2 regions of the Stenotrophomonas sp. YJH_SMC_127 genome follow, and region 1 is predicted to be linked to the other one. Evidence: riboswitches for the same ligand, from Rfam matches in the RefSeq annotation. Region 1 holds a riboswitch; the other holds the start of a gene.
The links. Region 1 has a riboswitch for glycine ahead of gcvP (aminomethyl-transferring glycine dehydrogenase). Riboswitches for the same ligand answer to the same signal wherever they lie in the genome.
Positions count from the first base shown of each region.

Region 1 (4,678 bases):
AACTCCGGCCAGGTCACCGGGATCATCTCGGCGGTGGCGTTGAGCTTCATGGTGCACGAGCCCAGCGGGATCATCGTGCGGTCCATCGCCAGGTCCTTGTCGGCCAGCGAGCGCAGGTAGCGCAGCAGTTCGTGCTCGCTGTGGTGGGTGTTGAACACCGGATGGGTCAGGAACGCGGACTGGCGCAGCAGGCCGGCCGGCAGTGCGTCGGCGGTGCTGGCATCCAGCGCATCGATGTCGGCCTGCGCGCCGAACACGGCGGCCAGCGCGACCACGTCGCCGCGGGTGGCGGTCTCGTCCAGGCTGATGCCGACCGAGTCGCTGTCGATCGCGCGCAGGTTGTAACCGGCGGCGCGTGCCTTGGCGTGGATCTCATCGGCATGCACGCCGGTGATGTGCAGCGTATCGAAGAAGTCGCCACCGACCTGCACGCCGGCCTCGCGCAGCGCGGCGGCCAGGATCGAGGCCAGGCGGTGGGTACGCCGGGCGATGCGGGTCAGGCCTTCCGGGCCGTGGTACACGGCATACATCGAGGCCATCACCGCCAGCAGCACCTGTGCGGTACAGATGTTGGAGGTGGCCTTCTCGCGGCGGATGTGCTGCTCGCGGGTCTGCAGGGTCAGGCGGTAGGCCGGGTTGCCCTGGGCATCGACCGAGACGCCGATCAGGCGGCCCGGCATCGAGCGCTTGTAGGCGTCGCGGCAGGCCATGAATGCGGCGTGCGGGCCGCCGAAGCCGAACGGCACGCCGAAACGCTGGCTGTTGCCGACCACGATGTCCGCACCCCATTCGCCCGGGGCGGCCAGCAGGGTCAGCGCCAGCAGGTCGGTGGCCACGGCCACCAGGCCGCCGCGCGCGTGCACGGCCTCGACCAGCGCCTTGTAGTCGCCGATCTGGCCGAAGGTGTCCGGGTACTGCAGCAGCAGGCCGAAGGCTTCTGCTTCCAGTGCCTCGGCCGGGGTGCCGACGCGCAGCACGATGCCCATGGGCTCGGCGCGGGTACGCAGCAGTTCCAGGGTCTGCGGGTGCACGGCGTCGTGCACGAAGAAGGTGTCCGACTTCGACTTGGCCGAACGCTTGGCCAGGGTCATCGCTTCAGCTGCGGCGGTGGCTTCGTCCAGCAGCGAGGCGTTGGCGATTTCCATGCCGGTGAGGTCGGCGCACAGGGTCTGGAAGTTGATCAGCGCTTCCATGCGGCCCTGCGAGATCTCGGCCTGGTACGGGGTGTAGGCGGTGTACCAGGCCGGGTTTTCCAGGATGTTGCGCAGGATCACGTTCGGCGTGTGGGTACCGTAGTAGCCCTGGCCGATGAAGCTGCGCAGCACGGTGTTCTTGTCGGCGATCGCACGGATCTTCGCCAGTGCCTGCACTTCGGTCATCGATTCCGGCAGTGCCAGCGGCGCCGGCGACTTGATCTTGGCCGGTACGATGGCATCGGTCATCGCATCCAGCGACGCGTGGCCGACGACGTCGAGCATCTGCGCGATCTCGGCATCGTTGGGGCCGATGTGGCGCTCGACGAACGCATTGTGGTGCTCGAGCTCACGCAGGGAAGGGGTGTTCTGGGACATGGCGAAGGATCCGTCAGGAAAGGGCACACGCACGGGCACAAGCCGCCGGTCGGCGGTCTGCGGGGCGCCCCTCTGTCCTTTTGCCTGAGAGTTTGGAAGCGCGGAAAACCGCGGCTTCGTGCCCCTTCGGCGCCGGATCGAACCGGTCTCTCCAGAGTTGTGTTACGGGTGGTATCGGGCCTGAGCGATTACGGGCGTTGCGCCTTCGGCAGCGGTGTTCCGCTTCTCCCACCGTGTTGCCCGCCGATTATAGCCCGTTGCGGGCGCGCCAGCCGCCTGCGGGCCCGGCCGCGGCGCCTGAATGGCCGATGGCCCGCCCGTGCGTTTTGTGCACTGCTGCATGGCATCAGGCGCAATCCCCACCTATGATGGGCGGATACCCGAATTCATCTGGCGCCGTCCCTGCTGCAGGGGACTGGCGCCCGCCGTGCGTGCCGCGCATGGCCCTGCCGGACGCCTTCTCCATGACCGCCGCTGTTGCTCCTTCCACCCGCCGCATGGCCCTGCTGCTCGCCGGCCTGGCCATGTTCGGTCCGTTCTCGATCGACACCATCTTCCCAGCGTTCCCGCAGCTGGCCCAGCGCCTGGCGGTGGACGAGGTGGCGGTGCAGCAGACCATCAGCGTGTACCTGCTGTTCTACGGCCTGATGAGCCTGGCACACGGCCCGCTGTCCGATGCCTGGGGCCGCAAGCGGGTGATTCTTGGCGGCCTGGTGGTGTTCGTCGGCGCCTCGGTCGGCTGTGCGCTGTCCACCGATCTGACCACGCTGCTGGGGTTCCGCGCCCTGCAGGGCCTGTCCGCAGGCGTCGGCATGATCGTCGGCCGCGCGGTGATCCGCGACCTGTACCACGGTCACGACGCGCAGCGGCTGATGAGCCAGGTGTCGATGCTGTTCGGCATCGCCCCGGCGATCGCGCCGATCATCGGTGGCTGGATCCTGCTCAGCGGTGCTGGCTGGCCGCTGATCTTCTGGTTCCTGGTGGTGTTCGCACTGGTTCTGCTGGCGGCCACCGCCCGCTACCTGCCGGAGACCCATCCGCTCGAAGCGCGCGTTCCGTTGTCGCCGCGGGTGCTGATGCGTGATTACGTGCGCATCGGTTTCAATCCGCGCTTCCTGCGCCTGGCGCTGGCCGGCAGCATCGGTTTCGGTGGCATCTTCCTGTACATCTCCTCGGCACCGGTGTTCGTGATGCAACACCTGCACCTGGGCGAGGGCGGTTTCGCCTGGCTGTTCATCCCCACCATCGGCGGCATGACCACCGGCTCGTTCCTGTCCGGGCGCATGGCCGGGCACACCACGCCCACCCGCCAGGTATCCATTGGTTTCGGCCTGTGCGCGCTGTCGGTGCTGCTGAACGTCGGCTACGTGGCGCTGGCGCCGCAGTTCGTGCTGCCGTGGGCGGTGCTGCCGATCTTCCTGGGTGGCATGGGCATGGCGCTGATCTTCCCGATCCTGGCGCTGGCGGTGCTGGACATGTACCCGCACCAGCGCGGCCTGGCCTCGTCGCTGCAGGCCTTCGTGCAGCTGATGATCAGCACCGTGGTGGCCGGCGTGGTGTCGCCGCTGCTCAGCGCCAGCCCGCTGCACCTGGCGTTGGGCCAGGCTGGGTTCTTCGGCGCCGGCTTCGTGTTCTGGTACTGGGAACACCGGCGCGAACGCGCGGCGCAGGCAGCCTGCACGGGTCACTGAGCAGCGCGCAGGGGTAGGGCGGGCCGTGGCGCCCGCAACGCTTGCGACGGGAAATCACCGGACTAGGCTGGGCACTCCAGCCAGCCGGTGCACAGGTGCACGACAGCCAGCCGATCCACTGTCGTTGCATGAGGTTCCCCATGGCTGCGCAGCAGACCTACCGCCTGTTCGAGGTGGCGCTGAAGGAGCGCCGCGTTCTTTCCCCTTCCCTGGACCGCATGGTGTTCACCGGTGCCGACGTGGCGCGGATGGCGACCGGAGGGCCGGACCAGCGCATCAAGGTGTTCTTCCCCTTGCCCGGCCAGGAGGCGCCGCAGGTCCCCAGCGGCGAGGACTGGTACCCGCGCTACCGGGCCCTGCCGGACGATCAGCGCCCGCCGATGCGCACCTACACCATCCGCCAGCTGCGTGCAGAGCAGGGCGAAGTCGATGTTGATTTCGTGCTGCATGGCGAGACCGGGCCGGCCTCGCGATGGGCCATCCATGCACGGCCGGGCGACCGCGTGGTGCTGCTGGCCCCGGATGCCGACTGCGCCGACAGCAGCGAGGGCTGGGAATGGAAGCCGCCGGCCGGCGTTGGCCAGGTGCTGCTGGTGGCTGACGAGACCGCGCTGCCGGCAGTGGCCGGCATTCTTGAGGAACTGGCGGCCAGGGTGGATCCGCCACGTACGCTGGCCCTGCTGGAAGTGGCGCAGGCCGGTGATGCGGTTCGCCTGAAGGCGCCGGCCACGGCCGAGCTGGTCTGGTTGCCGCGCGGGCAGGCGGCGTACGGGGCGCCTCTGTTGCAGGCGGTGCAGGCGCGCCTGGCCGCCTCGAGCGTGGTCGCTGGCGAAGAACTGGAAGAGATCGACGTCGACGCGCAGATCCTCTGGGAACAGGCCGATGCCAGCGTGGCGGGGCCGCTGTATGCCTGGGTGGCAGGCGAGGCGGGAGCGGTGATGGCGATCCGTCGCCATCTGGTCCGCGAGTGCGGGCTGGACCGCCACACGATCACCTTCATGGGCTACTGGCGGCACGGGAAAGTGTTGGACTGAGGGGGTGTGAAGCGGTGTGGCGGGCGGGGTGCGCTATCCTTGCGCCCCCCTCGCAGCGGTACCGCACCATGTCCACCAGCTCCAAGACCCGCCGCGACCAGCGCCGTCGCCAGGAAAAGCAGGCCGCCAACAAGGCCGCTGCCCAGGCCTCGCCGGTGGAGCCGCATGCGGAACTGCGCGACGCGCAGCGCACCCTGCTGGCCGGTGTCGTGCGCCGCGATGGCGAATGGGTGCTGGGCATGGACGGCCGTATCGCCGGCCACAGTGACTCCGCCGCGCAGGTACTGGCGCTGATCATGCAGGCCGGTGAACTGCACGAGCGCAACGGCACGCCGGTGCGCCTGATGTACTCCGATGCGCTGCGCGACGCCGCACAGGCCGA
Region 1 is NZ_JCAFVO010000001.1:487,723-492,400, reverse strand. It holds gene gcvP (aminomethyl-transferring glycine dehydrogenase) at 1-1,571, opposite strand, end outside; glycine riboswitch at 1,634-1,736, opposite strand; gene AC5QAB_RS02260 (multidrug effflux MFS transporter) at 2,036-3,262, shown strand; gene AC5QAB_RS02255 (siderophore-interacting protein) at 3,403-4,296, shown strand; gene AC5QAB_RS02250 (hypothetical protein) at 4,365-4,678, shown strand, end outside.

Region 2 (4,678 bases), on a different contig from region 1:
ATGCCAATGCCTACATCCGCAAACGCGCCATGCGCTCGCTCCGGTAGTGCCGGCCGCTGGCCGGCAACCCCCCAAACCTTCAAGGAAGAAGCAGCATGTCGCACACCTTCATCGAGCTCTACACCGCCACCCCCGCCTGGACCACGCTCCAGCCCGAGCAGCGGAATGCCTTCTTCGCCCGTATCGGTGCAGGCATGCAGCAGTTCGATCCAGTCCGCATCACACTGCTGGCGATGGGCCGCATTGCCAGGGGCGTACAGCACGGCAGCGATGAGCAGTTCTATGCGGTCTGGCGCTGTGCAAGCCGCGCGGACGCCGACGCGCTGGTGGCCGGCATTGCCGCCACCGGTTGGCATCAGTACTTCGCCACCATCAACGCCGTCGGCGCAGACGATGGGATGGGGCAGCACCTTGCCGACCTGGCCGCCTTGTAGCAGCGTCTCCGGACGCGCATGGCACATGCGCCTGTCACCCGGACGCGGTAAACAGGACATTGCCCATGTCCATCCGCAGGGAAGTTGATCATGCAGAGCACGCTCCAGGTCACGCTGTTCGGCCCGCTTGGCGACAGCCCGGCATTGCAGTTGCCGGGGCGGGAAGGGCCGTCGGTGGCCATCCCGGAGGCGGCCCTGCGGCGGTTGGTCTCCGACCTCTACACCACCCGTTCCCTGCTCAATCCCGAGCAGCTGGACGAGGCCAGGCAGGAGCTGGACCGCGTGCTGGAGCGCTGGGCCGACATCCACGAAGGCCTGTTGCTGGACGTGGAAGTGCATGGCAAATGAGCGGCTTTGCGTGGCTGCTGCCGCGTGGGCAGCGCCGGCGCGCGCCTCGCTGAACCGCACCCGCGGTTGCGGATGAAACATTTTGCACTGCGCAAAAGCTGTGCTATCAATACACCCCATGAACGCAGCCGCCACCCGCTTTTACTGGTATTACTTTCCGAAGCCACTGGCGGAGGAAGGACTGCGCTCACCCTGAAGAAAGCTTCAGACGCATTCCCGAAAGCCGCCAGCGAACCTGGCGGCTTTTTTCATGCCGCCACGCTGGGGACCCCAACGTTCCGGAGATCTCCTGCAATGCCCCCGCACACCGACGACCTGCGCATCCGCACCATCGAACCGCTGACACCGCCTGCCCAGCTGCTGGCGATGCTGCCCTGTGACGATGAAGCCTCCGACACCGTCAGCGCCTCGCGCGCGGCCCTGCACCAGATCCTGCACGGCCGTGACGACCGCCTGGCAGTGGTGGTGGGCCCGTGCTCGATCCACGACCCGAAGGCCGCCATCGAATACGCCCAGCGCCTGAAGCCGCTGCGCGACGCGCTGGCCGGCGAACTGGAAATCGTCATGCGCGTGTACTTCGAGAAGCCGCGCACCACGGTGGGCTGGAAGGGCCTGATCAACGACCCGGACCTGGACGGCAGCTTCAGGATCGACAAGGGCCTGCGCATTGCCCGCGGCCTGCTGCGCGACATCAACAAGCTCGGCCTGCCGGCCGGTGTCGAATTCCTCGATGTGATCTCGCCGCAGTACATCGCCGACCTGGTGGCGTGGGGCGCGATCGGCGCGCGTACGACCGAAAGCCAGGTGCATCGTGAGCTGGCCTCGGGGCTGTCGTGCCCGGTCGGCTTCAAGAACGGCACCGATGGCAACGTGAAGATCGCCGCTGACGCGGTGGGTGCGGCGTCCAATCCGCATCACTTCCTGTCGGTCACCAAGCAGGGCGGCACCGCCATCGTGTCGACCACCGGCAATCCGGATTGCCATGTGATCCTGCGTGGCGGCAAGCAGCCGAACTACGACGCCGGCAGCGTCGCCGACGCCTGCCAGGTGCTGGCCAAGGCCAAGCTGCCGACGCGCCTGATGATCGACGCCAGCCACGCCAACAGCCTGAAAAACCCCGAGAACCAGCCGAAGGTGATCGAGGACATCGCTGTTCAGCTGGAAGACGGCGAACAGCGCATCGTTGGCGTGATGATCGAGAGCCATCTGGTCGGTGGCCGCCAGGAACTGGTGGAAGGCCAGCCGCTGGTCTACGGGCAGAGCATCACCGATGGCTGCATCGACTGGGACACCACCGTGACGGTGCTGGAGCGTCTGGCTGCGGCCGTGCGCGCCCGTCGCGACGTGAAGGTGTCCGAAGCAGCCTGATCGAAGCCGCCTGAGTGCGGCACGTGTGTGGATGGCGGCCAGCGCCTGCGGGGGTGCGGCCGCGATCAGGGCCGGTCGGAGTTGGAGGCCGGCCCATCTGCACCGGCGATGCGCCTGGCGCTGCGCATGAGCGACAGCGCCAGGTACATCGCCGGGGTGGTGATACCGCTTCCTGTAGCGTCGAGCCATGCCCGACCTGCGCGCGAAGCGCGTTGGTTTCCTGCAAAGAGCAGTCGAGCATGGCTCGACTTTACGAAGAGGCTCAATGCACTTCGTCGTGGTAGACGAACTTCGGCATTTCCCAGCGGTAGTGGATCGCCAGCAGGCGCAATGCGAAGCCGCCGCCAAGGCAGCACAGGATTGCGGTGGCATCGGCCACGCCCCAGTGCAGCAGCAACAGATAGGCCGCGCCGGTCAGCAGCGCGATGATCGCGTACAGCTCCTTCTGGAAGATGAGTGGCACCTCGTTGCAGAGGATGTCGCGCAGCACCCCGCCGAACGCGCCGGTCAGCATGCCGGCGATCAGCACGATCGGCATTGCATGGCCGGCTTCGCGCGCGATCGAGCAGCCGATCAGGGTGAAGGCGATCAGGCCCAGGCCATCGAGCACCAGGAAGGTGCGGCGGAAGTGGTGCATCCAGCGCGCCACCCAGGTGGCGATCAGCGCCGCGCACACGGTGAAGCCCAGGTACTCGGGGTGCTTCACCCAGCCCAGCGGGTAGTGGCCGAGCAGGATGTCGCGCAGTGAACCACCCCCGAGGGCCGTGACGCAGGCGATCATGACCACGCCGAACAGGTCCATGCGGCGGCGGCCGGCGGACAGTGCGCCGGTCATGGCTTCGGCGGAAATGGCGATCAGGTAGATGATGGACAGCAGCATGGGGCAGGCTCCGGGCGCGGTGGGGCCGGCCATGCGCGACCACCGCCACTGCCTGCGCAATGACGGGATGACGATGACCGGTGCCGCTCCCGCTGTCCTTTTGCCTGAGAGTTCAGCGGCATGGGCCGCGTGCCCCTTCGGCGGATCGTCCCGGGCATGCCCGGTGACCTCTCTCCAGCTCGGCGAGTCGAATGCATGGTTGGTGGGATTCCAGCCCACCGGCCTGAGCGATCATGGGAGCCTGCGCCTTCGGCGGGCGCCAGCGCGGCGCCTCTCTCCTGCATTCGGGCGCCAGTATATCCGCTGCAGTGCAGCACGGCATAATCCAGGCATGGCCCCGTCCGTCCGCCCGTGGTTCCTGTACCTGCTCGAATGCCGCGATGGCAGCTATTACGCCGGCATCAGCACCGATGTGGAGGCGCGTTTCGCCGCCCACCAGGCCGGCAAGGGCGCGCGCTACACCCGGGCCCGGCCGCCGCTGCGCGTGCTGGCCGTGCGCGAATACCCGGACCGGGCCGCCGCCTCGCGGGCCGAGTGGCAACTCAAGCAGCAGCCCCGCGAACGCAAGCTGGCCTGGCTGCAGGCAACGGATCCTGCGCTTCTGTAGAGCCGAGCCCACGCTCGGCTGTTGTTCCGTCTGCCCGATGCGGGAGCCGAGCATGGGCTCGGCTCTACAGTAGATCCACGTCATGCGTGGATGGGCCATTCGGCCCATGCGATGATCGCCCCGCGCCCAGAGCCGGAGACCCGGATGTCCACGATTGCCCTGCTGTTCGCGCTTTCCGCAGCAACGAGCCCTGCCGCCGACGCCGCCACGATCGCGGCCATCGAAGCCACCTGCCACGACTACGTCGATGGCCAGCTGGAGGCCGACCCGCAGCGCGTCGCCCGTTCCCTGCATCCGGACCTGGCCAAGCGCGCTGTGCTCGGCGATACACCCGACGAGCGCCTGGGCCTGCGCCGGATGTCGAAGGAAGAGCTGGTCTCGTTGACGAAACAGGGCGCGCTGAAGACCCCGAAGGATCAATGGGATCGCCGCTGCACGGTGCTGGACGTGACCGGCAACGCGGCCTCGGTGCGGCTGGAAACCCCGTGGTTCGTCGACTACTTCCACATGGGGCGTTTCGACCAGCGCTGGGTCATCGTCAACGCACTGTGGTACCCGAAACCGAAGGCGCACTGAGCGATGCGTGCCGCCGGCAACGCATGGATCTCCGTCGTCGTGCTGGTCGCCAGCATCGCGCTGCTGCCTGGCCTGCTGTATCTGCTCGGGCTGGCATTGGTGGACGGTCGGCCGAAGCCGGCCGACCGCGCGCCCAGTGGCGTGGCTGCGTGCAGCGGTGAGCCACGGGCGGGATACCAGCCGATGAACCCCTGGCGCTTCACCGCCCAGTTCTTCGACAAGGACGGGATGAAGAACAAGGTGCCTGAAGTGGAGCGGGAGGCCTTCTGGATTGCCCGGCGCCACCTGTGGCGGCAACCCCAGCGCGGCATGCTGCGCTGGCATCTCGGCAGTACCGCACTGACGATCTGGATCACCCGGCATTGGAGTACCGCGCAGATTGCCGACACCGCGAGGAAGGAGGACTTCTGCCGGAAGTAGCAACTGTCTTGTCAGGGGCAGCCGAGGGCCACCTCGGCGTCCCGC
Region 2 is NZ_JCAFVO010000014.1:49,502-54,179, forward strand. It holds gene AC5QAB_RS20295 (DNA alkylation repair protein) at 1-47, shown strand, start outside; gene AC5QAB_RS20300 (DUF6616 family protein) at 96-434, shown strand; gene AC5QAB_RS20305 (hypothetical protein) at 525-782, shown strand; gene AC5QAB_RS20310 (3-deoxy-7-phosphoheptulonate synthase) at 1,077-2,150, shown strand; gene AC5QAB_RS20315 (trimeric intracellular cation channel family protein) at 2,413-3,030, opposite strand; glycine riboswitch at 3,113-3,218, opposite strand; glycine riboswitch at 3,232-3,321, opposite strand; gene AC5QAB_RS20320 (GIY-YIG nuclease family protein) at 3,362-3,637, shown strand; gene AC5QAB_RS20325 (nuclear transport factor 2 family protein) at 3,782-4,213, shown strand; gene AC5QAB_RS20330 (hypothetical protein) at 4,217-4,633, shown strand; partial or broken gene AC5QAB_RS20335 (IS110 family transposase) at 4,645-4,678, opposite strand, start outside.
Region 2: another riboswitch for glycine. It lies ahead of AC5QAB_RS20315 (trimeric intracellular cation channel family protein); the one in region 1 lies ahead of gcvP (aminomethyl-transferring glycine dehydrogenase).